2 regions of the Oceanobacillus sp. FSL K6-2867 genome follow, and region 2 is predicted to be linked to the other one. Evidence: riboswitches for the same ligand, from Rfam matches in the RefSeq annotation. Region 2 holds a riboswitch; the other holds the start of a gene.
What was found. Region 2 has a riboswitch for thiamine pyrophosphate ahead of thiT (energy-coupled thiamine transporter ThiT). Riboswitches for the same ligand answer to the same signal wherever they lie in the genome.

Region 1: it holds a riboswitch for thiamine pyrophosphate, as region 2 does, so the genes downstream of both, NSQ77_RS17070 (thiamine phosphate synthase) here and thiT (energy-coupled thiamine transporter ThiT) in region 2, are expected to answer to the same signal.

Annotation. Positions count from the first base shown of each region.
Region 1 covers NZ_CP150144.1:3,532,635-3,547,914, reverse strand. The annotation lists gene NSQ77_RS17095 (alpha-glucosidase) at 1-667, opposite strand, end outside; gene NSQ77_RS17090 (ThiF family adenylyltransferase) at 1,208-2,227, opposite strand; gene NSQ77_RS17085 (thiazole synthase) at 2,224-2,997, opposite strand; gene thiS (sulfur carrier protein ThiS) at 2,994-3,197, opposite strand; gene thiO (glycine oxidase ThiO) at 3,210-4,319, opposite strand; gene NSQ77_RS17070 (thiamine phosphate synthase) at 4,316-4,912, opposite strand; TPP riboswitch at 5,047-5,156, opposite strand; gene NSQ77_RS17065 (hypothetical protein) at 5,352-5,495, shown strand; gene NSQ77_RS17060 (hypothetical protein) at 5,533-5,796, shown strand; gene NSQ77_RS17055 (4Fe-4S binding protein) at 6,002-6,241, opposite strand; gene NSQ77_RS17050 (GntR family transcriptional regulator) at 6,404-7,135, opposite strand; gene NSQ77_RS17045 (RidA family protein) at 7,320-7,757, opposite strand; gene NSQ77_RS17040 (pyridoxal phosphate-dependent aminotransferase) at 7,754-8,968, opposite strand; gene NSQ77_RS17035 (aminotransferase class V-fold PLP-dependent enzyme) at 9,043-10,347, opposite strand; gene NSQ77_RS17030 (DUF2188 domain-containing protein) at 10,754-10,951, shown strand; gene NSQ77_RS17025 (DNA topoisomerase III) at 11,005-13,176, opposite strand; gene ytaF (sporulation membrane protein YtaF) at 13,361-13,984, shown strand; gene NSQ77_RS17015 (SDR family oxidoreductase) at 14,064-14,855, opposite strand; gene NSQ77_RS17010 (AEC family transporter) at 15,137-15,280, opposite strand, start outside.
Region 2 covers NZ_CP150144.1:3,793,603-3,808,882, forward strand. The annotation lists gene NSQ77_RS18280 (hypothetical protein) at 1-430, shown strand, start outside; gene NSQ77_RS18285 (SDR family oxidoreductase) at 459-1,163, shown strand; gene NSQ77_RS18290 (NAD(P)/FAD-dependent oxidoreductase) at 1,367-2,575, shown strand; gene NSQ77_RS18295 (VanW family protein) at 3,327-4,196, shown strand; gene NSQ77_RS18300 (YceI family protein) at 4,278-4,814, opposite strand; gene NSQ77_RS18305 (M3 family oligoendopeptidase) at 5,102-6,883, shown strand; TPP riboswitch at 6,953-7,056, shown strand; gene thiT (energy-coupled thiamine transporter ThiT) at 7,167-7,736, shown strand; gene NSQ77_RS18315 (hypothetical protein) at 7,806-7,943, shown strand; gene NSQ77_RS18320 (general stress protein) at 8,060-8,410, opposite strand; gene NSQ77_RS18325 (hypothetical protein) at 8,544-9,965, shown strand; gene NSQ77_RS18330 (Glu/Leu/Phe/Val dehydrogenase) at 10,069-11,448, shown strand; gene NSQ77_RS18335 (carbon starvation protein A) at 11,579-13,312, shown strand; gene NSQ77_RS18340 (cory-CC-star protein) at 13,380-13,637, shown strand; gene NSQ77_RS18345 (ArsA family ATPase) at 13,665-14,618, shown strand; gene NSQ77_RS18350 (hypothetical protein) at 14,838-14,981, shown strand; gene NSQ77_RS18355 (zinc-binding dehydrogenase) at 15,093-15,280, shown strand, end outside.

The sequences.
Region 1 (15,280 bases), 260 kb from region 2:
GAACGTATTTCTTTTTTTCTGGGTTTGGCAAATCTGGGAATCCTGCAATCTTTTTAATATGGGAAATCGCATCCACTCGAAACCCATCAATACCTTTATCAAGCCACCAATTTACCATTGTATACAGCTCATTTCGAACAATTGGATTCTCCCAATTTAAATCTGGCTGTTTTTTGGAGAACACATGCAGATAATAATCCTTTGTTTCTTCATTGTATTCCCATGCCGATCCACCAAAGATTGACTCCCAGTTATTTGGCTCCTGCCCTTTTTTACCTGGATGCCAAATATAATAATCTCGATACGGATTATCTTTCGATGCACGTGACTCAATAAACCATGGATGCTCATCAGATGTATGGTTTATAACCAAATCCATAATTAGTTTCATTCCACGATGATGGGCAGCATCAAGTAGTTGGTCAAAGTCTGCCATCGTACCGAATTCACCCATGATTGCTTGATAATCACTAATATCATAGCCATTATCATCATTTGGAGATTGATAAATTGGACTTATCCAAATCACATCAATGCCAAGTTCCCTCAGGTAATCAAGCTTTGAAATAACTCCTTGGATATCTCCAATACCATCTCCGTTTGAGTCCATAAAGCTTCGCGGGTATACTTGATAAGCGGTTGCTTCTTTCCACCATATTTTTTTCATCATTATCCCCCTGTTTTTTGTTGCTAATTGGAATGAATTTTTAAGTTTACAGAATGCAAAAGGTGATAAACTTCTATTATATCCATAGATTATGCCTTCATTCCTTTAACAACCTTTACTTTTTTCATGATCCTGATCAATCTAGCCCGGCCCTTAACTTTTCATTTTATTTTCTGAACAGCACCCATGAATTTAGGCGATTTCCCATTCAATATTAAAGATTAAGTTTATCGTTATTTTTGCATAACACTTACGAAAACGTTTGCACTAATTGATTATTATAGTAGCATGGCAAATAAAAAAGAGCAATTATTTATTATTTGGAATCTAGATTTACTATTGGTGTATAACACAAATTGTTTATTAAATAAGGAATCATCGCGAGGAAAACGATTGCACATTGGTAATTTATATATTTTTGATTTATTTTAAAGGCAATAGTACGTGAATATTGAAGATCAGCGATGGATTTATGAACATACATTGAATAGCCTTGGTCTTTAACAACGTTAAAGTCCAGGGCTATAAGAAACGCTTATTTTACTCTGAATAATACTGCAAAAGGCGAGAATAAACGGAACGGGCTATTCTTTTATCATGTGTTCCATGTACAATTGCACGCCCGTCCCGAAAGAAAACAATCCGAAATTCCCCAAAACTACAGGAAAGTAAGAAAGGATTGATTATCAGGTTTGTGGCATTTCCTTTTAACCTATCCATGAAGACTTTTAATTCAAACACTCTTGCAGCAGGAGGTCGAATTTGGACCGCATCTCTTCCACATAACACATCAGATTTCATTTGATTCTCAAATTTCAAGTAAGGGTATGTTGGTTGCTCCCCACATGTTGGACAATGGCTATTTTTAAGACGTGTCACATCTATTTCTGCCTTTTCATCCTTCCAAATATCAAGCGACCTGAGCATTGGCGATATCTGGGCTCCAGTTAAAATCTTTAAAGCATAGGTTACTTGTGTTGCAGTAACCATTTGAACAATTGGACTGATTACGCCTACCGTCTCACACGTCATGCCATCCACCGGTAAATGATTTAGCAAACAATGCAAACAAGGTGTCACATTTGGAATAACCGGAAAAGTGGAACCGTAACTTGAAACACATGCCCCCATGATAAATGGAATACCATGTTTAACGGCTGCATCATTTACGATTAACCGTGTTTCAAAATTATCCGTAGCATCGAGAATAATATCATGATTCTTTATCATTTCTTCAATATTTAAACCATGGACATCCTCAATAAGGCTATTAATCTCTATCCCACTATTGATTTGCTCAAGTCTCTTCTTGGCCGCGAATGCTTTAGGCAGCTTATTCCGGACATCCGCTTCTCCATATAATTGCTGTCGTTGTAAATTACTCCATTCAACATAATCCCTATCAACAATTGTAAGTTTACCAACACCTGCTCGTACAAGCATTTCTGCACTGCTGGAGCCCAATGCACCTGCTCCGATGATAATAACACTTCCAGCTTCTACTTTCTTTTGTGATTCCTTTCCTAAAAATAATTCTTGGCGGGAGTAGCGGGTTTTCACGTTCCTACCATCCCTGTTGTCGGACTGCTTGCCACTGCATAGTCTTTTTCTTCTATTCTTCCCGCTTCATAACCCAGCCTGCCAGCTTCCAACGCATATTTTACAGCTTTCGCCATCTTGATTGGATTTTTTGCTCCAGAAACCGCAGTATTTAAAAGCACTCCATCTGCTCCAAGCTCCATTGCATATGCTACATCCTTAGGAGAACCAATTCCCGCATCAACAATTACGGGTACATTGGATTGTTCAATAATAAATGCTAGATTTAAAGGATTAATGATTCCCTTTCCCGAACCAATGGGACTTGCACCTGGCATAACAGCATGCACTCCCAAATCCTCCAGACGCTTCGCCAAGACAACATCATCTGACGTATATGGCAGAACGATAAAGCCTTCCTCAAGGAGCATTTCGGATGCTTTTAAGGTTTCTACTGGATCTGGCAAAAGCGTGCGCTGATCCCCAATTATCTCTACCTTAATCATGTCACATAAACCAGAGGCTTTTGCTAGTTTCGCTATACGGACAGCCTCCTCGGCCGTACTTGCTCCAGCTGTGTTCGGAAGTAATGTATACTTAGTTAAGTCCAATTGTTCCAGGAAATTAGGCTGACTTGCTTCAAAAATATTCATTCTTCTAACAGCAAACGTTAAAATTTCTGTTTCCGATACTGCTACTGCTTCTTTTTGAACCTCAAATGATGGGTACTTCCCTGTGCCTAATAATAGACGAGATTGGAATGTACGATTAGCAATGGTTAACATAATCATCCTCCTCCTACAAAATGAATAATTTCTACAACATCCCCATTGAAAAGCATTTTGGTTTCGTATTCTTCCTTCATAACAATTTCCTTATTTACCTCTACAACAGCAATTCTTGATTGCAGCTGATAGTGTGTCAAAAGTTTCCCCACTGAATCCACTAATTCTGGAAGCTCCACCTGTTTCCCATTCAGCTGAAATTTCATTTTTATCACCTCCTAAACTACTATGCTTTGACGACGATCTACACGAAATGTCTGCATCCATTCGTTATTTATGTCTTTTCCAATAATAAAATTACGAATCATTTCTCCTGTTGCTGGGGCAAGTAAAATTCCATTTCGGTAATGACCACATGCAATAAGTATCCTTTCTTCCTTTGGATGACTTCCGATAAATGGGTAACCATCAAACGTTCCTGGTCGTAAGCCTGCCTGAACGTGATCGATATTCCATTCGATTGCAGATGGAAGCATGGCTTTTGCCTTTTCAATTAAAAACTTGATTCCTTCAAGGCTTACAGTATCACTCCAATCCTTCCCGGTCATTGTTGCACCAATAACGAGCTTTCCATTATTTCTAGGAACGATATAACAGCTTTCATGAAACAGGGTGTGCTTTAATACATGCTGTTCACTGTGAACGATTAAACTTTCACCTTTAATTGGTATAAGCTCTTCATCTAATCCAATTTGCTTAAATAGCCCATTACCATATACACCTGTAGCAAAGACAACATAATTTGCTTCGACATCACCTTGCATTGTTCGGACAAGATAGTTGCCATCTTTCTTTTCCACTTGATAAACATCATTGCTTTCAATAATGGATGCACCAAGGGCTCGAGCACTTTTAGCAAAGCTTTCACAGGTTTTATCCGGCATTATACTCACATCATCCTTTATATATGCTGCTCCTAATATATTTGGAGCAATCATTGGCTCCCTTTTCTTTACTTCTTCCTCATTCAACCATTCTGCAGTTGGCTGCTTCAGAAGCGAAGTAAGCTGATGCTTATCTGTATCTGAAAATACAAGCTTTAATATTCCACCTTCTTTGTACCCAATATCAATGCCGCTTAATCGATAAAGCTCATCCTTCAACCTAAAGTATGCTTGTTGACTCGATCTGGCAAACGAAAACATCGCATCCTCGCCATTGCTTTCAGAATGAGCCCCGAGCATACCAGCCGCAGCGCTTGTAGTCATCGAACCAATTCTTCCTTTTTCAAATAACGCAACATCGACCTTTTCTTTTGCTAAATAGTAGGCTATTGAACACCCAATAATACCACCGCCTATTACAACTGCTTCATAATGCTGTTTCATTTTGAAATTGCCTCCCTATATTTTTTTGCCATCACGCTTGGTGCATCCGCATGGAAAATGCCGGACATAATTGCAATCCCATCTGCTTTTGACTGTTTCATTAATGACACCTCATTTAATGAAATTCCTCCAATGCCATAAACAGGGATGTGGAGTTTTCTTTTCATTTGTTCAATTGGCAAAATCCCATTCGGAGGTATTCCGCTTTTACTGCTTGTCTCAAAACAATGACCATATATTACATAATCCGCCCCATCCGCTTCAGCTTCTTTCGCTTTTTCGAATGAATGAACACTGCAGCCAACCCTTAGATGCGGATATTGTTCCTTGACTATTTTTACTGGTAATCCATGCTCTGGCAGATGAAGATTCGGAATATCTCTAAGGAGTGCAATATCAAGCCGATCATTTAGGATTATTTTTTCTTTATTGACACCATTCATTCGCAAATAGTCCAGCAGCTGAAAAATTTCACGAGCTGTTTTTGATTTTTCACGAATTTGAAGGAAATCGATCTTGTCCTTGATGGCTGCAATAGTATCGGCTAGCTTATCAACAGTCATGCTGTCTCCGGTTACAGCAATTAACTTCATCCAAATCACCCTTTCTTTCAGACATAGTACAGAAATCATTAACCGACCATGCAATTACAATTTTTATGTACACAAAAAAACCACTTTTCTGCATAGAAAGTGGTATCGTATTTGTATAATGAAATTAACAATACAATTCGCCCTTGCCACATTCCTACGCAGGTGCTAGCCTGTTCAGGTTTTGAGGGTTTCAAAGTAACTACTTTTTTCTCAGCCCTTATCAAGGGTTCCCCTAGTGAATAACGCTACGTATTTACTTATCATTACTTTACCACAAATAAAAAAATTTGCAAAGGGTGGATTTTTCAAATAATAAAGGTTAAAGTCGAATTGCAGGCTAGCTTTGACACAGCAATCTAACTTTTTTTATTTTTAAACCAAAAAAACACCATTTTCATGTATACTAAAACTAGAAAAAAATAGAAAGAGGTCCTAAATAATGAAGGTAAAAATGAATGTACAGACAGCCTATCATGGTGAATTGCTGCGAGCAGGCAAAGTATATGAAATTGATGAAACAACAGCAAAGCGTTGGATTGCCAGTAATTTAGCAGAAGAAGTTAAAAATGAAGATAAAATATAAATGTAAGTTATAATCTCGTCACAACGACGAGAATTAAATGGGTCAAGAACAGACAGATAAGTTAAGACTATTGGATCAGTCATTGGAAAAACACAATGAAATGATGGGCATATCGCTTCTGTCAAGTAAGATATCACTTCAATCGAAGAAAAGGAATGACACCCGGCAACATGAAGTTATGGATGCAATAAACTTAATTAGAGCAGATAATGGTCTTCTTTGCGATAGAAGCAGTGAACATGAAGTTGGTATGCTTCAAAAGCTGAATGAGAATCAATCTTTTAATGAAATGCATCTCTAACATTGTACATTACTTAACATATTGCTACATAATTTTCTCACTAAATACAAATAACATCCCCACTGGAACACTTCGCAATCTTGCTGCTGTAACTAGCGGGGATGATTAATTTAATACATCATATTTAGCTTTACCAATTTAACAGCACTGCTGGTCGGACAGATAGACAATTGTTCTGGAACTTTTCGTCTTCTGTCCAATAAATCTATCTATTTGCGAAAAATTCCTCCGCCTTTTCTAAAAATACTTCTTGATCAGGAGTCAAATCGTATTCTTCCTCGATCGCTGAAACTGGACAAACTGCTTTACATGCACCACAGTCAATGCAAATATCAGGGTCAATATAGAACTGATCTGGTCCTTCTTCTATACAATCAACCGGGCAGACACTTACGCATTCTGCTGCCTTTTCCGGTCCACATGGATCCAGTATTACAAAAGCCATTAATAGTTTACCTCCTTACTTTGCATACATCACTTTCTCTCTACTAAATGATAATGCTTAAACGGCTTGAAGTAAACCATTTGACTCGAAGTTTCGACAAATGATCTCAAGATATATTTTTTTCCTCATTTTAGTATTTAAATCTTGCTAGGTAGACCGTTATCACTGTATCCTTCGGTTAAATTCTATTGCATATTTCCATTTTTCTGATCTAAGATAAATAATTGTTACGTCTAAGGGAACAGATCTATTATCATAAGAAACCCTTGTACTTTTTAGAATAGACTGCCCTTTATCGACTTGCAGATGTTCTGCTAATTGAGAATCTGCTGAAATAGCCTCTATATACTCATTTATAGTTGTAAATATAATACCCTTTTCATCTTTTAATAGCTGATCAATCGAAATAAAAGAAGGGTCTTTTTGAAACATCTCAATTGATAAATCAGGATGCGAAAAGTGCTCCAAATAAATTACAGGTTCACCTTCATCTGTACGAATCCGTTTCAGGTGAATCATTTCTTCATTACTGTTAATCTCAAGTAAACTTGCATAATAAGGAGACATTTTTTTTGTAACCTCTATTGTTCGGGCTGATATCTTTTTCCAATCTTTCAGATAAATATGATTAAACCCTGTCATCGTTGTCCAATGGCCGATAGGCTTTCTATTTGCTACAAAGGAGCCCTTTCCCTGAGAACGATAAATTAATCCATCAGATTCCAGTTTATTTAATGCTTGCCTGACAGGGGTGCGACTGGCTTGAAACATTTTTTCCATTTCACTTTCTGATGGTAAGGCATCCCCTACTTTATAGGTGGAACTGTCAATCTTCTCTGCTATCGTGTCATAGATAACTCTGTATATGGGTTTTTTATTAAATGAGCTGTTCATTGTACTTTCACTTCCTCAGTGCATGAACCATCTTGATAAGGTGGATCGTTTATGATTGAAATAAGTGCTTAATAATTCTATTTTATTTTATAGGATAGTTAAGGTTTCATCAATCAAATCCGTTATAAACATATGCCCTGGTTTATGCGTAATCATATCAATTGGCTTTACTTGCACTGTTGCTTCATTTTGAAACACCAGCCATGATTTGAATTTCAACAGGCGCATTACCGGGCAAGGAAGCAACTCCAACCGCCGCTCGGCTGCCGATCCCTGTCTCACCCAATTTTTCGTGCAGGTATTCCGAAGCAAAATCTGCTAGACTTGAATGGGCTTGGTATGTGTCCTCCGCATTAATATAAATCGTAAGCCCAAGAATTTTCTCCAGCCGTTCACCTTTAGCAAGCATATTCGCAGCTGCCGTTAATGCATTTTCAACGGCTTGCCTTACTGCCTCTTTATACGTATCTATTGATAGCTCAGCACAGACTTTTCCGGTTTGTATCAAAACGCCGTTTTTTCTTGGGGTCATTCCGGCTGTATAAATAATATTTTCGAATCGGGATGCCGGAACGTAATTCCCCTGTGGAATAGGATTTCTTTTATTCTCAAAAATACTCATTTGCGATATACCTCCACAATTCTAATCAGTCGTTCAATGGCAGTAACAGCCGCTTGATGGTCCTGGGAAAAGTTGATGCGGAAACTATCCGTGAATTGTGGACCAAATTCTGAACCTGGTGTTACAGTAACATTTGCCTGTACGCGAAGTATTTTCACAAATTCTCCAATGGTAACATCCAATTTTGGAAGCTTCGGAAAGAGATAGCTGCCTGCTTCAGTAACTCTAACCTGAAAACCTTCTGAACCACGGAACTTCGCAATCAGATCATCGCGTATTGCTTGATGGTCGGAAATTCGTTTCTCCATCCATCCTGCTGGTTCATCAAACCAAGACTTCAACACCGCTTGACTATAACCAGCTGCCCGAAGAGATACGATAGCCTGAAGCTTTTCCATACGCTCAATAATTTGCGATGAACCGAATGCCACGCCTAATCTGTAACCACTTAGTGACTCTGTTTTTGATGGCCCCATGATTGTGATTACGTTTTCAGGATCCATTAAATTCTGTGCGGAAAGGTGTGTATAAGTTCTTCCTTCAAACAGCTGCCGTGAATATAGTTGATCCACGATAACAGTTGCTTCATACTGCTGTGCCAGCTCGGCAATGCTGCCAATTTCTTCAGGTGAATAAATCACCCCAGTTGGATTGTTAGGATTTGAGAATAAAAAGAGTTTTACTCCAGCTTTAAAAGCGGATTCTAATTGATTTAAATTTAAACCTGCATTAGTATTTGCAGTTAGGTAGTCCATCTCTATAGGAATAACTTCACCATCAAAAAACTCAACCAGTTTTCTATTAGCAAAATAATCTGGAACCACAATAGCGACTTTGTCACCTCTGGAAATTACAGACCCCATTGCCAGGAAAAGTGCTCCTTGTGTACCTGGAGTTATGATAAAATTTCGTTCCGCATTAATAGTTGTACCCGTAAATTTAGAAAGCTTTTCGGCTACATTTTCTCGGATCAATTTACTCCCCCGATACTCTGTATAAGCCTGCTTACCTCCAACATGTACTCCATCTATGAATCTATCAAGGGAACCAGGAATTGGTTCAAATGCGTCTACATCACCATGTGAGAAGTCAACCGGTGTACCCGGGATTTTTTCACCTCGCAATTTTATTTCACTCGTATCTTGTCGCACCTCTTGCCCAGGTGCAAATTCTGCACCCAGCTTTAAGAACTTTTCTTTTATCAAACTCATTCAAATTCTCCTCTCTAATTCTCTTATTTAAATTAAAATCTATTTAATTTCTATTGAAGAATCATCTTTTAAAATCATTCAGAACGAGAAACTGCAACACTTCTCTCAGCAATTTTTTGTGTTACCTCCAACAATTCTTCTACCTCTTCCACACTGTTGCAGTGTAAAGGAGAAATCCTTATTGAACCAGTCATTCCGAATGACTCTAACATCCTTTTCGAATAAATACTGGATGCTACTCGCTCATATACAATCACGTTTTCTTTTTCATATTGTCTAACAGCTTCTTTAAAATCTAAATTATCGATAGTTATAGCAACAATCAAATCTCTTTTGGATAAATCTTCATAGTCAAGATGGACAGTAACTCCCATAATATTCCTTAATCCTTTCACTCTTTCTGTTCCATTAAGCAATACTTCCAGAAGTGTTCTCTCATGGAGAGCAATCCGTCTCATTCCTTCCACATATAAAATTCTCTTATCTTTTTCATTGGAAAATTGACTTCCGATCCAGCAGACATAATTAACAATTTCACTTATTGCAGCAAAATGGGCTGGTGCAGGGCTGCCAAGCTGCCAATCACCTTCACTTTTCCCATTTAAACTGTGATGAGGAAGTTTCGCAGCTCTTTCGGAAAGATAGGCAATTCCGCAGCCCCTTATTCCAAAAAATTTATATGGTGCAAAATTCATAGCATCCACAGGAGTTTTTTCCATATCAATAATTCCGTGTGGGGCATGCTGTACAGAATCGACAATAATATACAGATTTGGTTTAATCTTTCTTGCCTCTCTCACAATCGTCTCAATGTCTAAAATAGCACCTGAAATGTTCGATGCATAAATTACAGTCAATAGACAAGTATTATCGTCAATGAGTTTTGTTATTTCTTCCACATCAACTCCACCTGTAATAGGGTTTGTCTTAGCTGTGCGTAATTCCTTTCCAAGCTTATTTGCATAAAACTTTGCCGAATCAAATGCAGAAGGATGTTCTAATTCAGTAGTCACAATATTTGTTCCATCAATATTTTCAGTAATGACACCAGTTATATCAAAAATGGCTTGGGAAGCAGTAAGATAAGGTGAAATACTTCCAGTTTTTCCATTAAAGATTATTCGTATGTCCTCGATTCCCCTTTCTTCAATTTCCGCCAGGTATCTAGCTGCTTCATGTTCACGCTGTGGATGATCAGGAAACATATCGAACTCCGAGAACTTTTCCACTGCACTTTTTAATCTGAAAGATCCTCCAGCATTGTCAAAAAATAAACGTTTTTTCTTGGTGATCGGATCCGAATCAATAAAAGCAAACTTCTCTCTGATTTCCTCCATTAATTTATTGCTGAATAGTCCTTCCTTTGTTAAATTAACCATTTTCAATAACCCTCCATTCTTTATTCAAAAGTTAAAATTTCAGTCCTGATGATATGCTCTTTATCAGCTAAATTGAATATACTTAGTATTATAAGTTAGTTGGTAGATCGTTTATTGATATACATTCAATGTTTACACATTACTTGCTTTGCATATTTGCAATTTTGTTATGCCGGCTCACTGGAATATTCTTTTTATAATTCCATTCAGCATACTTAGTATTACAAGTTATTATATATAGCTTACAACTGCACAATAAAGAATGTCAATAGTGAATTTTCAATATATTAAACCTTCCAATAAATAAGTCAGCCAAATGCTAGTTCTACTTTATTGCTGCAATGTTTTAGAAAGGATAGATATGGGAAAATAAATAACAACTTATGAAATAAAGGAGTTTTTTTAATTGAAAACGTACAGTGTCACACCGAATGTTGATGCAAGTGCTTGGTTTGTTAAATTGGAGGACGTTGCACCAGAGGAAGTCTACGACACAAAGTCAGAAGCTATTGAGGTAGCAGAACAGCTGGCACATGAAAATACACCAAGCATTGTCGAAATACAAGATGAGTATCATAATGTTTTGGAGGAAAAGAAGTATTAATAAGAACAACACAGAAAAAGGGATAGCTTAACATTATAAGCTATCCCTGACTTCTATTTCTTCATCTTCGCTAATGCATCAGCGAGTGCATTGTTCTTAAAGCCATCATCCTGTTTTTTCAAATACTTATTTACATCCTTTTTCGATACTTTATGCTTTTTCTCTTCTTGTTTACGCGCATTAAATGTGGATAGCTTTTCTCTGTGACCACATTTGCACATAAACATTTGCCCATCTCCTTCACCTCGAAGCTCCATGCGCTTATGGCAGTTTGGACAGCGTGCGTTTGTTTGTTTGGCAATATTTTTCTTATGACCACAAGAACGATCCTGGCAAACAAGCTTGCGACCTTGTTTATTCTTAATTTCCAGCATAAGTTTTCCACAACTTGGACATTTCGTTCCTGTCATATTATCGTGCTTAAACGTATCTCCACTGTTTTTGATCTCCTGAACAGCTTCTTTTGTATAGGTTTTAATCTCAGAAATAAACTTTTCCTTTGCAAGCTTACCCTCTGCAATTAAGGCAAGCTTCTGTTCCCATTCAGCTGTCAAGGCCGGAGAACGCAAATCCTCTGGTACAAGATCAAGCAGCTGACGACCAGTTGGAGTTAAATGAATATATTTTCCTTTCAGTTCCATGTACATATTATTAAATAATTTTTCAATAATATCTGCCCTTGTCGCCACCGTTCCAATGCCACCTGTTTGATTGATTGTTTTTGCCAAATGCTTTTCATCCGAGCTCATGTAACGCACCGGATTTTCCATCGCCTGCAACAAGGAACCTTCCGTAAATCGTTCGGGCGGCTTCGTTTCTCCTTCGGTCCGGGAAATACGAATATTCGTTAGTTCATTACCTTTATGCACAGCCGGCAAACGCTGGTCATCTTGATGATCATCGTCATCTTTGCGATTGCTGTATATTTCTTTCCAGCCTAATTTTTTAATCACTTTTCCTTTTGCAATAAATCGTTCTGAATCAATTTCAGCTGTAATGGTTGTTTGCTCAAATTCATAGGCATCTGAAAGCACGGCAAGAAAACGTTTCACAACAAGATCATAAATTTTAACTTCCCTATCATCCAGGTCTGCTAATAAGACCGGCTGTTCCGTTGGGATAATCGCGTGGTGATCCGATACCTTCGCATTATCGACGACAGCCTTGGAGAGCTTCAAATCCTTCTTTAGAATTTTCGCAGCTGATTTTGCGTATTCATCTACGCCACAAGCTTTTACACGAACCTTTAATGTAGGAACAATATCAGATGAAATCACTCGTGAATCGGTCCGTGGATATGTCAGAACCTTATGCTGTTCATAAAGCTTTTGCATAATCGACAACGTTTGTTTCCCGGAAAAATTAAAGATTCGGTTTGCGTCTCGCTGTAATTCCGTCAAGTCATAAAGCTGTGGCGCAAACTTCTTCTTATGCTGTTTATCAACTTGGACAACAGTTGCGGGCTTATTTTTCAACTGAATTTGTAGACGTTCTGCTTTATCTTCGGAAAAAATACGTGAATTATTTTTTTCATCCAGCCAAGTTAATTTAAATACTTTGTCTGTTCTGGCTTCAATACCGTAATATTTCCTTGGCTTAAACTCTTTGATTTCCTGCTCTCTTGCAGCAATCATCGCAAGTGTTGGCGTTTGAACTCGGCCACTGGACAATTGAGCATTATGCTTTGTCGTTAATGCACGTGTTGCATTCAGGCCAACATACCAATCAGCTTCAGACCTTGCTACTGCCGATTCATACAAATGCACATACTTTGCACCAGGCTTGAGATTTTTAAAACCATCACGTATCGCTTTATCGGTAACCGAAGAAATCCATAAACGTTTAATCGGCTTCTTAATTCGGGCCTTTTCCAAGATCCAGCGGGCAACCAGCTCCCCTTCACGTCCGGCATCGGTAGCAATAACGACTTCACTGACGTCCTTGCGTGTTAACTGGGATTTGACAACCTGAAATTGTTTGCCTGTCTTCTTAATAACGACTGGCTTTAATTTCGGCGGGAGCATCGGCAAATCTTCCATACGCCATGTTTTATATTTATCATCGTAGACTTCCGGATCTGCTAATGTAACCAGATGACCAAGTGCCCACGTTACAATATATTTCGAACCTTCAAGATAACCATTCCCCTTTTTCGTACATCCAAGCACCCTTGCAATGTCACGACCCACAGATGGTTTCTCTGCTAATACAACTATTTTACTCATCAAAAAATCCTCTCTATATGAACAATCCAATCGGGAGATCACTTTCTTCTTTTCTTTAAAAACCAAAAAACATCTACAGCTACTTTATCACAAATTAAGTGTTTCGTGCAGACTGATTACTGCAAGCACAACGTAACCATCCTTTCCATACTATAATCTAGAATCTTGTAAAGGATATGGTTAGATGCTTTATTATACTGGATTACTCTTATTAGTTACAGCAGTTAGTTTAGATGGTTTCGGCGTTGGAATCACTTATGGACTGCGAAAAATCAAAGTACCTGCTATTGCATTAGGCATCATTATGCTTTGTTCAGGTATTATCGTTTATACATCCATGCTGGTTGGCGATTTGCTTAGCTTTTTCATCTCAAAAGAAGTGGCAAAAATACTTGGAGGTATTATTTTAATTGCGATCGGTTTATTTTCATTTATAAATGTTATCCGGGCGAAATTAGTAAACGCGAATGCTACTAAGAAGGTTCACACAACAAGAATAGAAGATATTAAAACTGTAATGACAACTCCTGATAAAGCAGATTTAGATCAATCTGGTTCCATTTCAGCTGGTGAAGCATTTCTGCTTGGGTTAGCCCTCGCGCTGGATGCATTTGGTGCTGGAATAGGTGCATCAATGCTTGGGTATTCTCCTGCACTTACTGCCGTCCTTACAGCGTGTATGAGTGGTTTCTTTTTATTTTTCGGTATGAAGCTAGGAATTTTTTTATCACAGCAAGAAAAACTGCAGCGCCTAACCTTTCTGCCACCCGTTATTTTAATTGCAATCGGGATTTTTAATATTTTTTAAGGGTTATACCAAATATTCGATAAATGTGCACGTACAAAAATGGATCAGGCTTAATTGCCTGATCCGTTTTGCTGATCGGTTACAATGCTTTCACTTGTCCACCATCAATAATTAATGACTGTCCTGTAATGTATGTATTTGCTCCAGACGCTAAGAAGACAACTGCCTTCGCAAACTCCTCTGGCTGGCCAAATCGTTTCATCGGAATCTGATTCTCGGATTCTTCTATGATTGATTCAACACTTGCATGACGCTTTTCCGCTCTTACCTTATACAGCTCAAGTATCCGATCTGTTTCAACGGTTCCTGGACCAACTGTATTGACTAAAATATTATCAGCACTTAATTCCTGTGCCAATGTTTTAGCAAGTCCAACGATACCTGGACGCATCGTATTCGATAGTACCAATTGGTCGAGACTTTGTTTTATCGATGATGATGCAAGGTTTACAATATGACCACGGTTTTGTTTTTGCATGAATGGAACGACCGCTCTTATTGTCCGGACAAAGCTGAGCAGATTTAATTCAAATGCGTGATACCAATCTTCATCCGTCATTTCCATAAATGACCCAGCCGGTGGTCCTCCTGCATTATTAATGAGCACATCGATTGTGCCATTCCATGATAATGCTTTTTCAACAAGTCGATCAATCGCCTCTGAATCCTTCATATCGCAAACAGCATAATCAATCTGTTCATTTCCTGTTTCTTGTTTAATTTCCTTGACTGCAAGCTCTAATGAACCTTCATTCCTGCTGCTTAATAAAACATGAGCACCTTCCTTTGCAAATTCTTTTGCAATTGCCTTTCCAAGCCCTTTACTTGCTGCTGTTACTATCACTGACTTTCCTTTTAGCTCTAAATTCATCCCGAATACCCTCCTTATTTATCTTTTTTTCAATTATAGCAAAAATCACAATGAATACACGCATAAACCTAGTCATATTCACTTACAAGTACAAAAAAGCCCGAGACGGATTGTCTGTGGGCTTGTTACGAGTTCATTATTTAAAGCAATGAGATAATGAACCCAATTACTACGATTGCTCCAATTATCATTAGTATTGTTCGAATCATATTAATCTCCCTTTTTGGAATGTTTGAGTTTAATAACAAGTTTCCCCATATAACTCCAGATAAAACATTGGGTTAGATAATAATATTTAATAGAATACTAAGCGTGACAATACTAACTAGTGTTGCTATAAATGTAATACTCGAAACCAGGTCTGGCTCTGTATCAAATTCAATGGCATACATAGTTGTTGTAGCAGCTGTTGGCATTGCTGAAAT
Region 2 (15,280 bases):
GCTAGAGGAAGAGGAAGAAGAAACGTCGATAATAATAGATCGGTCAAGCCCATCAGCTTCTTATACAAATAATGGCACGACAGATCAAACAGCTGAAAAAAAATATAAAGTAGAAAAGAAAACAAATGAAGAACCGATTCAAAAGTCAGATAACGGGAAAACAGTTAATAATGCTAAGGGGAATCATGAAAATAAGAAAGAAGAGGATGATGACAAAGAAATAAAAGATGGAGCAGAACAGCCAGTCAATCCACCTGAAAAAGAGGAACAGCCGGAAAGTCCCCGGGCAGAATCCGACGATGAAAAGGAAGTAGATACTTCAAAGGAAAAAGAACCGATAGTCCCAGAAGAAGATGCAAATCAGCCAGTTAAGGAACCGGAACCAACGCCAGATTCAACAAAAGAAATTAAAGAGGTATTAAAAGAATAAAATAACCTTTTACAAGGAGGAATATTAAATGCGGAATTTAGAAGGGAAAACAGCGGTTGTAACAGGTGCGAGCAGTGGAATTGGAGTTGCCATTGCAAAGCAGTTAGCTAAGGATGGTGTAAATGTTGTTCTAGCAGCAAGGAGAAAGGACAAGCTCGAGGAAGTCGTAAAAGAGATAAACAGTTTGGGGAATGGCCAAGCATTAGCTATCCCCACAGATGTTTCACAGCAGGAAAGTGTCAACTCTATGGTAAATCAAGCAACGGAGGCTTTCGGGAATATTGATGTATATGTAAATAATGCCGGCTTGGTTGGAGACGGGATAGTAAGAAATGAAAATGTTCAAGCATGGGATCAGATGATTGATGCTAACATTAAAGGTGTGCTATATGGGATTCATGCTGTTTTGCCAGGGATGCTTGAAAGGTCTTCGGGCCATATCATTAATATTTCTTCTGTTTCTGGTCAAGAGGTAACAAAATCAACTACAGTTTATAGTGCTACTAAATTTGCTGTTCGTGCAATTTCAGTGGGATTAGAAAAAGAATTAGCAAGGACAGGAGTTCGAGTAACAAATATTTCACCGGGTATGGTTGTTACGGAAAGAAATCATGAACGCCTGCCAAATGATCGAAAGCCACTCCAGACAGAAGATATAGCAAGGGCAGTTAGCTATGCCTTAACACAACCAGATTATGTAAATGTAAATGAAATAACGGTTAGGCCGGTGTAATTAAGGATAAAAAGAGAATTTTTAAGAAAAAGTTAAGGAATATTAGCCTATTTAAAAGAAATTTGGTATTATAGCAATGTATGAGACAAGTTATGCATGGCTTTAAGCGTCGGGAAATTTATTAATGTTAAATGATTGGAAGCGCTTGTGCCGCTTGTGTTTTATGAATAATTTTAAGGAAAGTAGAAGGGTGGAAAAGATGAATGAGTAAACCAAAAATAGTTGTACTTGGAGCTGGATACGCAGGCCTCGTTGCAACAAGACGTCTATCCCAAAAACTAGCCGCAGAAGAAGCGGAGATTGTATTAATTAACAAACATAATTACCATTATGAAAGTACATGGCTTCATGAAGTTGCTGCTGGAACAATCAATCCAAACCAAGCACGCTTTATGCTGACTGATGTTGTAAACCCGAAAAAGGTTCGTTTAATTTACGATACTGTACAGGAAGTAAAGAAAGACGAAAAGCGTGTAGTATTGGAAAACAGTGAAGTATCCTATGACTACCTGATTGTAGCATTAGGATTTGTTTCAAATACATTTGGTATTCCAGGAATGGAAGAACATGCATTTGCAATTGAAGATATTGATTCAAGTCGTTTAATTGCAGAGCATATTGAATATCAATTTGCTAAATATGCAACAGAAGAAAATGCTAGCGAGGATAGCCTGACAATCCTAGTTGGCGGTGGTGGCTTCACTGGAATTGAATTCGTTGGTGAATTAGCTGAAAAAGTACCACAGCTATGCAAAAAATACGATATTGATCGCAGTAAAGCTCGCATTATCAATGTGGAGGCTGCTCCATCTATTCTTCCTGTATTTGACGAAGATCTTGTTACATATGCGAAAAAGTCGCTTGAAGATCGTGGCGTAGAATTTAGAATTGGTGCTCCAATTAAAGAATGTACAGAAGAAGGATTCATCGTTGGTGATGATAAAGAATTAATTAAAGCTGGTACTGTTGTGTGGACAGGAGGAGTTACTGGAAACCCTGTACTCGCAAAATCAGGCTTTGAAGTGTTTAAAGGTAAAGTAAACGTAGATGCTGATTTAAGAGTTCCGGGTGTTGAGGATATCTTTATTCTTGGTGACTGCTCATGGACAATGGATAAGGAATCTGGCAGACCATACCCGCCAACAGGTCAATTAGCTACACAAGAAGGGGCAGCAGCTGCTGATAATATTATTGCATTATTACGCAATGAGCCTTTAAAAGATTTCGTATTCTCTAATAAAGGTACGGTTGCATCATTAGGTCTAAGTGATGGAATAGGAAATGTTCTTGATGGTACGAAGTTAAGAGGTAAAGCAGCAGCAGCAATGAAAAAGGTTGTTGATGATCGTTCACTATTCATGGTGGGTGGAGCTAAGACAGTACTTAAAAAAGGTAAATTCCGTCTATTCTAAGCAATTTTATCAAAATAAGCACTATATCTGGGAGGTAGTTTCAATGAAAAAGCCATTATGCGGGTTATTGCTTGTATTGCTATCCATTGTCGGATATCGAATTGCGAGTGATTATTTAGAAGATAATCGAGACTTTAGATAAGCTAAAAAGACCATTCAAACATTTTTTGGATGGTCTTTTTTATATGTTTTGAAACTATACAATATATATAAACTTCAAACTAACTGCCAAGGTTTGAGTAAGCCCCGCCGTCCGGGATCGCTTCGGGCGGATGCTGGCTTCAGCCTCTCCGGAAGAAAACCACTTCCTGTGAGTCTTCAGACACGTGCTGTTCCCACAGGACAAGGAATGCTTCGTCAGCATTTACATCGCACGAAGAAAATTGGCTTTTATTTTCGAGGAGTTACCGCCCTACGCTCACCCGGACTGGTTAGAATACAGTACTGTTTCTATTTTTTAAACCATGTTATTTATAGTGAACCAATACTAGCGCAGGAAATATACGTAGACTCCTGCGGGAGGAAGGGCATCGGTGAGACTACGCAGTGCGCTAGCACAAGGAGGTTCACCAGCCCTCCTAAGGTACGCGAAGTGTATTTCCGGAGCGGGTATACGCTTAATCCATAATTGACACTGGTTCGGAGTTTCTTTCAATTATGATGATTTATGAATTTTTCATCGCGAAAATTCAATATCCCCGCAAGAATGAATTCATTTGTTTGATTCATACTAATAGTGGGAGGTGTTGTATTGCGCGTTTTCTTATTTGTTTTGCTACTGATTGGAGCTCCACTTCATGTCCAAGCCAGCCCAATTCAGATTAAGAACAAGGAGATCACCTTGAAAAAAGTTGAAATCGAACAGTATGGTTTAGATATTATTGATGCTTCTTTTATCGACGATACTAAATTGAACAAGCTTATGGACAGTTTGGAAGTGGAAGTATATCAAGAGCCCCAGAATGCCTTTTTTGGAAAGGACGGAAGAATCATTGCAGAAAATCCTGGAGCCACTTTAGACAGGAATAAATTCGAATATTTATTTAGGGAATTATATTATAGTGAGAAAGATGGAAAACTTCTTGTACCCGTATATCGAACTTATCCTAAGGTAGATACAGGTTTACTCAAAGAAATTAGCACAAAAGCACTTGGAAGTTATTCGACGTATTATAATCAGCGCAATGCCGAGCGTTCCGATAATATTGCTCTTGCGGCTGAAGCAATTAATAATACAGTCGTCTTTCCAAGAGAAACTTTCTCGTTTAATCAAGTAGTTGGAGAAAGAACAGTTGAAAGGGGCTATAAAAAGGCACCGGTGATTGTAAAAGGGGAGCTAGCAGAGGATATTGGCGGCGGAATTTGTCAAGTATCGTCAACGCTCTTTAATGCGGTTGATCTTAAAGGAATTCAAATCATGGAAAGGTATGCACATAGCCGGCGGGTTCCATATGTACCACTGGGAAGAGATGCAACTGTTAGCTGGTGGGGTCCGGATTTCGTGTTTAAAAATCTATACAATGAACCAATTTTAATACGGGCCAGTTCACGTAATGGAAAAATGATTGTCTCTATTTATTCTTCGGATACGGTGGAATATTTTAATGGAGATGCAGAATAATACATTTTACCGTTAGAGGGTATTATTAAGCAATAAATTGAAAAAAGCACAAATAACGAATACGTTACTTGTGCTTTTAAATTAACCTTGTTTGTGAAGTTCAAGCTCGAAGTTAATTTTAACATCTTCCCCAACTAGTACGCCACCAGTTTCAACTGCTGCATTCCAAGTAAGACCGAATTCTTTTCGGTTAATTGTTGTTGTGCCACTGAATCCAGCTACAGTTGCTCCACCCATTGGGTCTTTACTTTGTCCTTCAAATGTTACGTCAAGTGTAGCAGGTTTTGTCGTTCCGCGAATTGTTAGATCACCAACTACATCATATTGATTAGAGGAAGTCTTCTTAATATCTGTCGCAACAAAAGTCATATTGGGATGATTCTCAGCATCAAAGAAGTCTGCTGAACGTAAATGATTATCACGGTCTTCATTTCGTGTATTGATACTATTTACATCAATTGTCATTTCAATCTTTGCATCTGTCAAGTCCTCAACATCAGCTTCAATTACTGCATCAAATTTATCAAATGTTCCTTTCGCTTTAGAAATCATCATATGCTTTACAGAAAAACCAATTTCACTGTGGACTTGGTCAACCGTCCAAACTGTTTTTGTCATGTCTGATTACCTCCATTTATTATAATTACTTTCTGTTACTTAGTATATAATCATAATAAGCTATTGTCAACTGCATTTAATTAAAAATAAATTAATTAAAACTAAATTTACATTTCCTATAAATAATCTTCCCGGATGTGAAGCTGCTGAAACGCATTTAAAGGATCGTTTCATATCTTTGTTTCAATACGTGCATCTAAAATTACCCAATTTCGTGATTATCATCAGAAATTTCGTTATAATAGGAAGATAGGTAAAAGATAATTTATCAAACAAGGGGAGATATTATGCAATTGACTTTAAATCCAAGATGGGATTTGGATACGCTATTTCCGGGAGGAAGCGAATCAGAGCAATTTCAAGCTTATGTTAATCATATAAAGGAAGCATTGGCAGATCTTTCAGAAAGAGTGGAACAATTTATTCCACAAGAATCAGGATATATATCCGAATTCCTGCAAATCGTACATAAATTAGAAAAGACAAGCAAAAAACTGCGTGAGGCTTCTGCTTTTGTAAGCTGTCTCAGTGCACAAAACGTAAAAGATGAAAAAGCGGACATATTAGTCGGCCAGCGAAGTGCTCTTTCTGCAAAAATGGGAATTATTACAACGAAATTTGATCAAAAATTAATTGCTATTCCAGATTCAGATTGGAAAACATTATTGCAGTTGCCTGAATTGGTGGATATTGCTTTCGTCTTAAATGAAAATAGAGCAGCAGCAAAAGAAAACCTGTCTGAGGAGCAAGAGGTACTGATTAACGATTTAGCAGTAGATGGCTATCATGCCTGGAATCAAATGTACGGAGCGGTCGTAGGTAATATGACAGTGAAGATTGAAGAGAATGGGGAACACAAACATTACTCTGTGGGTCAAGCTTCCAATTTACTTACGAATCCTGACCGCGAAATGCGAAAACATGTTTTTAAGCGGCTGGGTGATGCCTGGGAAGAACAAGCAGCTTTATTTAGCCAAACTTTAAATCATTTAGCCGGCTTCCGCTTGGAAACTTATAAACACCGTGGATGGAGACATGTTTTAAAGGAACCATTAGCAATAAACCGGATGAAAAAAGAAACACTGGATGCAATGTGGACTGCTATTATTAATAATAAAAAGCATTTTGTAACGTATTTAAATAAAAAAGCAGATTTGCTTGGCTTAGAGAAATTAAGCATTTACGATATTAGTGCTCCGCTAAGTAAAACTGTAAAAACATCAAGCTATACAGAAGGTGCAAATTATATTGTCGATCAATTTCAAAAGTTCAGCCCAAAGATGGCAGATTTTGCAAAAATGGCATTTGAAAAACGATGGATAGAAGCTGAAGATCGGCAGGGTAAGCGTCCTGGAGGATTTTGCACGAGCTTCCCAGATAGTGAGCAGACACGTATTTTTATGACATATTCTGGTACATCTTCAAATATTTCTACACTAGCCCATGAATTAGGTCACGCCTATCATCAGCATGTGATGAACGATGTCAACGGCTTAAACCAACGCTACGCAATGAACGTGGCAGAGACCGCTTCGACCTTTGCGGAGATGATTGTAGCAGATGCATCTGTAAAAAGTGCACAAAGCAAGGAGGAAAAGCGCTCTCTGCTGGAGGATAAAATTCAGCGTAGCGTTGCCTTTTTTATGAATATACACGCTCGGTTTTTATTTGAAACACGATTTTATGAAGCGCGTAAACAAGGAATGGTGTCCGCACATCACTTAAATGAATTAATGATTGAAGCACAGAAGGAAGCTTATTGTAATAGTTTAGAAGAATATGATCCAAGCTTTTGGTCCTCTAAGCTGCATTTTCATATAACTGGTGTTCCGTTCTATAATTTTCCATATACATTCGGCTATTTATTCAGCCTGGGTATTTATGCATATGCAAAGGAAAAGGGCGGCAGCTTTGAGGAAGATTATATTGCATTATTAAGAGATACCGGCAGAATGACAGTAGAAGAGCTTGCACAGAAACACCTGAATGTTGACTTGACTAAGCCGGATTTTTGGGAGAATGCAATTGGATTATGTGTAGAAGATGTAGAAGAATTTCTCAGCTTATAATATACTATAATTTATTTGTTAAATTCTAATAAATAAGGTACAATACAGATGACAAAAAAGTAAATAGAAAAAGCCTACAGGGGGAGTCGTTTTGGCTGAGAGTGAACAATTAAGTTCAGACCCTTTGAACCTGTTAGTTAATTCTAACGTAGGGATGGTAGTCTTTTTGATGGAATAAAGAAAGTAATGTGAGCGAAGCAGACTGCTTATTGCAGTCACCATCAGAAAGCTTCCCTTGGCATTACTTTTTTGCGTCTAAAAAAGTAAGGGAGAGTTTTTAACATTGAATACAAAACGTACGTTATTTTTAGTAGAGGTAGCGATTTTTACTGCATTAGCACTTCTTTTAGACATTCTTCCAATATCTTTTAAAATTTGGGCGCAAGGCGGATCGGTTTCATTTGCAATGATTCCCATTTTTATTGTTGCCTTCCGCTGGGGGATTAAAGGTGGTCTGCTTTCTGGGTTTCTTTGGGGAGTTTTGCAAGTGGCAACTGGAACGGCTTATGTTTTAGTACCGCTGCAAGGATTTATTGATTATGCAATTGCATTTACAGTACTCGGCTTTGCTGGTGTTTTTGCTAAGAAAATTCAGGGAGCGGTTAAATCTGGTGAAACGAAAACATATTTGAGCTATATCACCTTTGGTGTTTTCGTTGGCTCTGGCTTGCGTTTCATAGCTCATTATGTGGCGGGAATTGTTTTCTTCGGCTCAGCAGTTGAAGGCCAGCCAGCTTGGCTGTATTCATTAATTTATAATGCATCATACATGGTTCCTTCATTTATTCTCAGTTCTGTAATTGTATTTTTCTTGTTCCATAAGCAGCCACGAACATTAATGAACGCTGCATAAAATATTATACATTCGCTCACAGAAGAATAACCTCTAGAAGGGGTTATTTTTTATATAGGAGGTGATGAAATGCGTGAATTAATCGGTACATGTGTGAAATGCAAAGAGGAAGTCTATTGTAAAGATGGATTCTTTGATGGTGTACACAAAGGGGGAAAACTATTTTGTAATCCTTGTGCTGCTAAATTAGATAAGAAGGAGTTGTAAATAATAAGCATCCTTTTCATTAAAAGACCTCCCTTTCAGGCTAAAGAAGAAAGGGCGGTATAATCCCGCCCGGAGTTCTTGCCTAAGTCTTTAAGGGAGATTAGGTTTCGGCTTTTTTAAGCGAGCATTTGATCAACCAAATCATGGTTAGTAACGATAAGAAGAATTTTGCCGTCATCTAAGTCCTCTTCATAATTTTCTGCCTCTACAGAAGAAACACCAATTTCTTTTAGCTTGTTTCGTAATTCATCACCTTGACTGTTAAACATATTTCCAACAGCACTTGAAAAATCCATTTCTTTCATTCCAATGGTATTTGCGTCAGCTCCGTCAGCTATTCGACCAGTTCTTTCATCGTCGTGTGTAAGGATATAAATATCCTCTTTCGTTATACCTCTTGCCTTTAATTTGTTAATATCAAGTTTAATTTGGGTTTCATCTACATATTCTCTTACATATGGTTTCATGTTTGCATACCTCCTTAAAAAGTTATTATTTATGTTCCCGTTCTTTAAATAATAAAACATCCAGTGCTCGAAATTGTCGCATACAGAAATTTTTACGCATAGGCTATAGCACATCCAAAAGGGAGGAATACGTATGGTTTTAACATTTTCCCATTTGCTTTATGGCTTATTTACACTCATTGTTATTTTAACAATGGTTTTTAGAAAAGGTGTTGTATTTCCTACGCTATTAGGAACCTTTATTATTGGCTGTTTTTACACGGGCAGTGTTGTGGATGGGCTGACGACAATTTTCAGAGCTAATTTAGTAGCCGCACAAGAACTATTCAATATCTTTCTGATTATTACCTTTATGCTTGCGTTATTGCATGCACTTCGAGATTTAGAAGCTGACAGAAGGATGGTTGAACCGTTTGAGAAAATGATGGTAAATGGTCATGTTTCTTTTTTTGTTCTCGTAGGTGTCACTTATGTTATTTCGTTGTTCTTTTGGCCGACCCCTGCAGTTCCATTGATCTGTGCATTGCTAGTTCCAGCAGCTGTTCGTTCTGGCTTGCCGGCGATGACATCCGCCGTTGCGATAGCTCTTGCAGGTCAAGGAATGGCACTCTCCTCGGATTATATTGTGCAAGTAGCACCGGGATTATCTGCAGCATCCGCTGGTGTCGATATTAATGAAGTTGCTGATAAAGCGATGATTCTATCGCTTGTTTCTGGTAGTGTAGCCATTCTGCTTGCATATATATTGTTAAGAAGAGGTATCCGAAAAAAAGGCGATGCGCGAATTGAAAAAGACTTAAAAGGATTACAGTCTACTGCCACGTCTAATCACAAGGCAAAAACAAAACACGTTACATTTTGGAGTAAAACTTTTGCTGTAATTGTCCCGCTGACATTATTAGGTGTTGTAGGCTTCATGATTTACGAAAAGCTTCTTTCTGGAAGAATGAGTGGTTTAGAAGGTGGCGATGGTGCTGCATTTATAGGGGGAGTAGCTGCAGTTTTATTGTTGGCTATTACATTTGCGTATGGGAGACAACATGCACTGGATTACATCAGTAACCATATTACAGATGGATTTGTATTTGCGTTTAAAGCAATGGGTCCAGTCATTCCAATTGCAGGCTTTTTCTTTCTGGGAAGCCCAGAATTCTCAGGAAGTATCCTGGGAGTTGAAGAGAATGCGCCAGCACTATTATTTGACCTTGTCCAGTCTGTACAAGATTACCTCCCGCAAAGTGCGTTTCTTGCAGCTTTCAGTCTTTTAATAATTGGTATTATTACAGGTCTTGATGGTTCAGGGTTCTCTGGTTTACCACTAACTGGGGCATTGGCAGCTTCTTTACAAAACAATGCAATCGATGCATCGACTCTTGCAGCAATCGGTCAAATGGGGGCTATTTGGACTGGGGGCGGAACAATTGTTGCATGGTCTTCTTTAATTGCAATTGCGGGATTTTGCGGCGTATCTGTGATGGAACTTGTAAGGAAAAACTTTATTCCCGTAATCTGCGGTTTAATGATCGCTACCGTTTTTGCAATTTTTTTGCTGTAGGTGATTTTAATTTAAAAGGATATTATTGGTAGAGGAGGAAGCAATCATTTGTTACACTAGAGAAAAATTGGGGAAATTAAACAAAAAGGAAGGAGGTATCGTCATGCCAATTAATACAGTTGAAATGATTGGGAACTCTTTGGATATCTTGTCTGATGAAACCGAGTTTCTAAATGATATTCAAGATCAGGACAGGGAAAAGGTTTTCCGAGCGCTAAAATCAATTTTATCGACTCCGAACCATATTGCAAAATCCTTTCTTCGGGTTACACTTGAAAATGAAGAGGTAGTTCGAATCCCTGCTTTTCGGGTACAGCATAATAATATTCTCGGACCATATAAAGGCGGAATTCGATTTCATGAATCGGTTCATGAGGATGAAGTGGTTAATCTTGCTACTTTAATGACACTCAAGAATGCGCTGCATGAAGTGCCTTTTGGTGGAGGAAAAGGTGGTGTCGTAATTGATCCTAGAAAATACCATCCAAGAGAGCTAAATCTAATATCACGAAAATACGTTCAGTATTTCAGCGATATTATAGGACCAGACAAAGACATACCGGCACCGGACGTAGGGACAAGTGAACGTGAAATGGATTGGATGATGGGAGAATACAAAAGTATCCATCCTGGAGGAAGCTATCGTGGCAGTTTTACGGGGAAAAGTGTTGTCAATGGTGGATCGTTAGGACGCAAAGAGGCAACAGGAAAAGGTGTCTACTACTCATTCCGTTATTTATTGCATGATTTCTTAGAAGAAAAGGAGGCATGGCTGACAGAACGGGAAAACACAGCTGCTAAGAATCTACTGCTTCATAAAGATAAACGATTGCGAGCAGCAATCCAAGGTTTTGGTAATGTAGGATCTGTTGCAGCACTGGAAGCCCATCAATGCAAATTATTGAATAATAAAGTCATATCTGTAAGCGATCACAATGTGGCACTCTTCAATAATGATGGTCTTGATATTCCAACACTTATTAAATACACGACGAAGAACCAAGGAGACTTGCCGAAAACAACTGCTGAATTAGAATCAGCAGGCATAAATGCTAATATTCTTTCCCGTGATGAATTATTAACACTAGACGTAGATGTGCTTTTTCTGGCGGCTTTAGCAGACCAGATTCACGAAGGAAATATGGAGCAGATACAAGCTAAAATAATCGTTGAGGCCGCAAATGCACCAATCAACAATGCAGCAGACGGCTATCTGAACAACAAGGGAGTTATTATTATACCAGATATTTTAGCAAATGCAGGCGGGGCCATTGTATCCTATTTTGAATGGCTGCAAGGCCGAGAAACCCAATTTTATTCGGAGAAAGAGGTTTACACTAAGTTATATGAAAAAATGACAGTGACCTTTCAAGTCGTTTATCCGAACTATTTTTCGGATCAGTTTACTTTAAGGCAACATTGCTATCGTCATGCTGTGATGAAATTATCGACGATACTGTATAGGCAGGGCAAGCTTTATTGATATTTAAAAGAAAAGACAATTAGGGTCTTTTCTTTTTTTGTGTGCAGCATTATTTTGATATGAATATAACTTATTTTAAATACATAGCATGTACTGGGTAAGAACAAATAAAAGAGGGGGGAGAAGTAACTTGAATGCGATCCTAGTTGCTCTTATTGGTATAGTCATTTTTGCTTTGGGTTATCGCTATTATTCAAAATTTGTTGCTGAAAAGATTTTTAGGCTGGATCCCAACTATGTAACGCCAGCGCATCGGTATAAAGATGGTGTCGATTTTGTGCCAACAAATAAGTTTATCTTATGGGGACATCATTTTACCTCTGTAGCTGGAGCTGCACCAATTGTAGGACCTGCAATTGCTTTGTATTGGGGTTGGTTGCCTGCTTTTTTATGGGTAATCTTAGGTACTGTATTTGCAGCAGGGGTGCATGATTTTGGCACGTTAGCATTGTCCGTTCGAAATAAAGGGCAATCTGTTGGCACTATTGCAGAGAAGTTAATTGGGAAACGCGGAAAGATTTTATTTCTGTTTATTATCTTAACCCTTGTATTAATGGTTAACGCTGTGTTTGCATGGGTAATAGCAAACCTGTTTATTACGTACCCATCAAGTGTTCTTCCAGTTTTTATTCAAATTCCGCTAGCTATTTGGATTGGGTATGCAGTATATAAACGGAATGTCAAAATGCTGGTACCGTCATTAATTGCACTCGTTATTATGTATGTTGCCGCTATTTTATCTGCAGATATTGCCTTTTTACAAATTGATTTAGTCGCATATATGGGTGGAGAAGATGGCACGGGATTATTCGGACTAAGCACCGTTTCAACTGCTTTCTTAATTTGGATCATTATATTAATGATTTACGTGTACATTGCTTCCACACTCCCGGTTTGGAAGTTACTGCAGCCAAGAGATTTTATTAACTCCCATCAGTTAGTTGTTGGCCTTGGAATTTTATATCTCGGTCTATTATTTACCAATCCACAAATTACAGCACCATTAACAAATCCAAAACCAGATATATCATGGTTGCCATTATTATTTATTACAATAGCGTGTGGAGCGATATCCGGTTTTCATGGACTCGTATCCTCAGGCACATCCTCGAAACAATTAAATAACGAAACAGATGCTCGTTTTGTTGGATACTTTGGAGCTGTTGGAGAAGGTATATTGGCATTAATTTCAATCCTTGCTGTTGCAACATTATTTGCTAGTACAGCTGATTTTAATGCTGCTTATGCAAGCTTTAATCAGGCAAATGCCGGTGGATTAGGAAATTTTGTTGAAGGAGCTGCAGTTTTAGCTGGAGGGTTAGGCATATCAGCTAACATCTCAACGACAATTGTTTCGATTATCGTTGTCAGCTTTGCTGCAACTACATTAGATACAGCAGTACGTTTAATGCGCTACATTATTGCTGAAATTGGTGCCGAGTATAAGGTTAATGTCTTAACAAAACCACATGTTGCTACTTCTGTTGCAGTGTTATCAAGTACAGCTTTAGTGTTAATACCAGAAGGACCGAATGGATTTGGTTCAGGCGGATACTTGATTTGGCCGTTATTTGGAACAGCTAACCAGCTATTGGCTGGTATTAGTTTGCTATTAATTTCAATTTGGTTAAAACGACTTGGAAGAAATTACGCTTATACATTAATTCCGATGATATTTCTAATGTTTATGACACTTTACGCACTATTTCAGCAAGTACTGTTTGAATGGTCATGGGTTGGCAGCAATTCTAATACATTGTTATTTGTATTAGGAGCGATTATTTTCGTCTTTGCAGCCTGGATTGCGTTAACATCTTTTCAAGCATTAACCGGTAAGTTTGATCAATCGATAAAAGATGATTAAGGGAATGAAATAAGGAAGGGATCTTAATTGGATCCCTTTTCTGCATAATATTTGGGCAGGTGATTAAATGCTGGGTAAAGTAAAACAACTTATAACGTTTTATGAAGAGGTACTAAGCATGCCGCATCGACAGGAGATTGCACGCGAACTGAGAAATGAAGACGATATGTTTTTATTACTGCTATATTCTGAAATGCTTGGCATCCCAAATCCAGTTTATTATTATACGTTAGAATTGTATCCTTATATGATGGAAAATTATCATGAATGGCATTTGCGTATGGGGATGGAAAAGTCACCAATGACTGGTTTTCGATGCTGTTAGGCTTAAATGGAAAGGAGGAGAAAAGCGATGTCATTATTTGATAAAAAAATACTGTTTGTAGGTGGAAAAGGCGGTGTTGGAAAATCTACATCAGCTGCAGCAATTGCATGGAAATCTGCTAATCTTGGTAATAGGACACTACTTATTTCCACGGATCCAGCACATAACGTCGGAGATATTTTCAGCCAGCAAATTGGTGGGAAAACAAAGCAAATTGAAAAAAAATTATTTGCACTGGAAATTGATCCAGCGATCGAGACCGAAAAATATATGAAAAGCGTCAAAGAAAATTTGAAGGGAACTGTACAACCTTCAATGATAGAAGAGGTTAATCGGCAATTAGATACTGCTAAAGTTTCACCAGGGGCAGAAGAAGCGGCATTATTTGATAAGTTAATCACCATTATTTTAGAGGAAAGTGCACACTTTGACCGAATCATATTTGACACAGCACCAACAGGTCATACTATTAGGCTGCTTACTTTGCCTGAGCTTATGGGAATCTGGATAGAAGGCTTACTAAAGAAGAGAAAGAAAACGACTGAAAATTATTCGCAATTGTTAAATGATGGTGAGCCAATAGAAGATCCAATATATAAAGTGCTGAAGTTGCGTCAGGAGAGGTTTTTTAAAGCGAGAAAGGTACTGCTTGATCAAGAACAAACAGCTTTTATTTTTGTGTTAAATCCAGAGAACCTTCCCATTCTAGAAACTAAAAAAGCAATAGAACTCCTTGAAAGATATAACTTACATGTAAAAACGCTATTCATTAATAAAGTGTTGCCCAAGGATACGGGCGGGGCCTTTTTTGAAAAACGCAGGAAACAAGAGAGAAAATATATGGATACAATTAAAAACACATTCAAAAAACAGGATCTTATTTATATCCCTTTATTTACTGAAGATATAACGAGCAAACAGCAATTAGATGAGCTTAGCTGTTATGTCGATCAAAGCCTATCACAGCAGATAAGGAAGTAAATGGAGAGGAACACAGCCGAGAGAGTATCTATCACGGCAGATAAGAAATCAATGGGGGTAGAAAACTGTTGAGAAAAGTGCTCTCACGGTTGATAAGAAAGTAAAAGCAGTGAGAAGCTACCGAGAGAAATAATCGTGTTATGCAAAAGAATCTCATAAAAACTTCCTCATACAATATGAGGGACTTAATCTTAAACTAGTCATTATGAACAGCTTCTGATGTTTTCGCAACTACTTGGAGAAGAATGCTATGAAAAGAATGAAGCATTGAAGACGAACATAGAAAAGCAAATAGCAGACAAGATTGGTTTAGAGAATTTAACCGTACTTAAAAAGATATTAAAAATGGATTGGGGATTGTAAAACCGATAAAGTACTGAATCTGTTTACATGCTATTTCTTTGTCATCCTGGAATATAACTAGTAAACTAAACTTAGAGAAAATAAGTTTTTTGTTAAGAAAGGATGATGAGAATGAAAGCGTTTGTTCTGGAGCATGGGGAACTGAAAGTTAAAGAAATGAACGAGCCTATTGCAGGCCCGCATGAGGTAGTTGTTGCATTACGTACGGCTGGGTTGAATCGTAGAGATCTATATATTCCGAATCGAATGGGAAACGATAAAGATGCGTTAATCCTTGGTTCGGATGGTGCTGGAGTTAT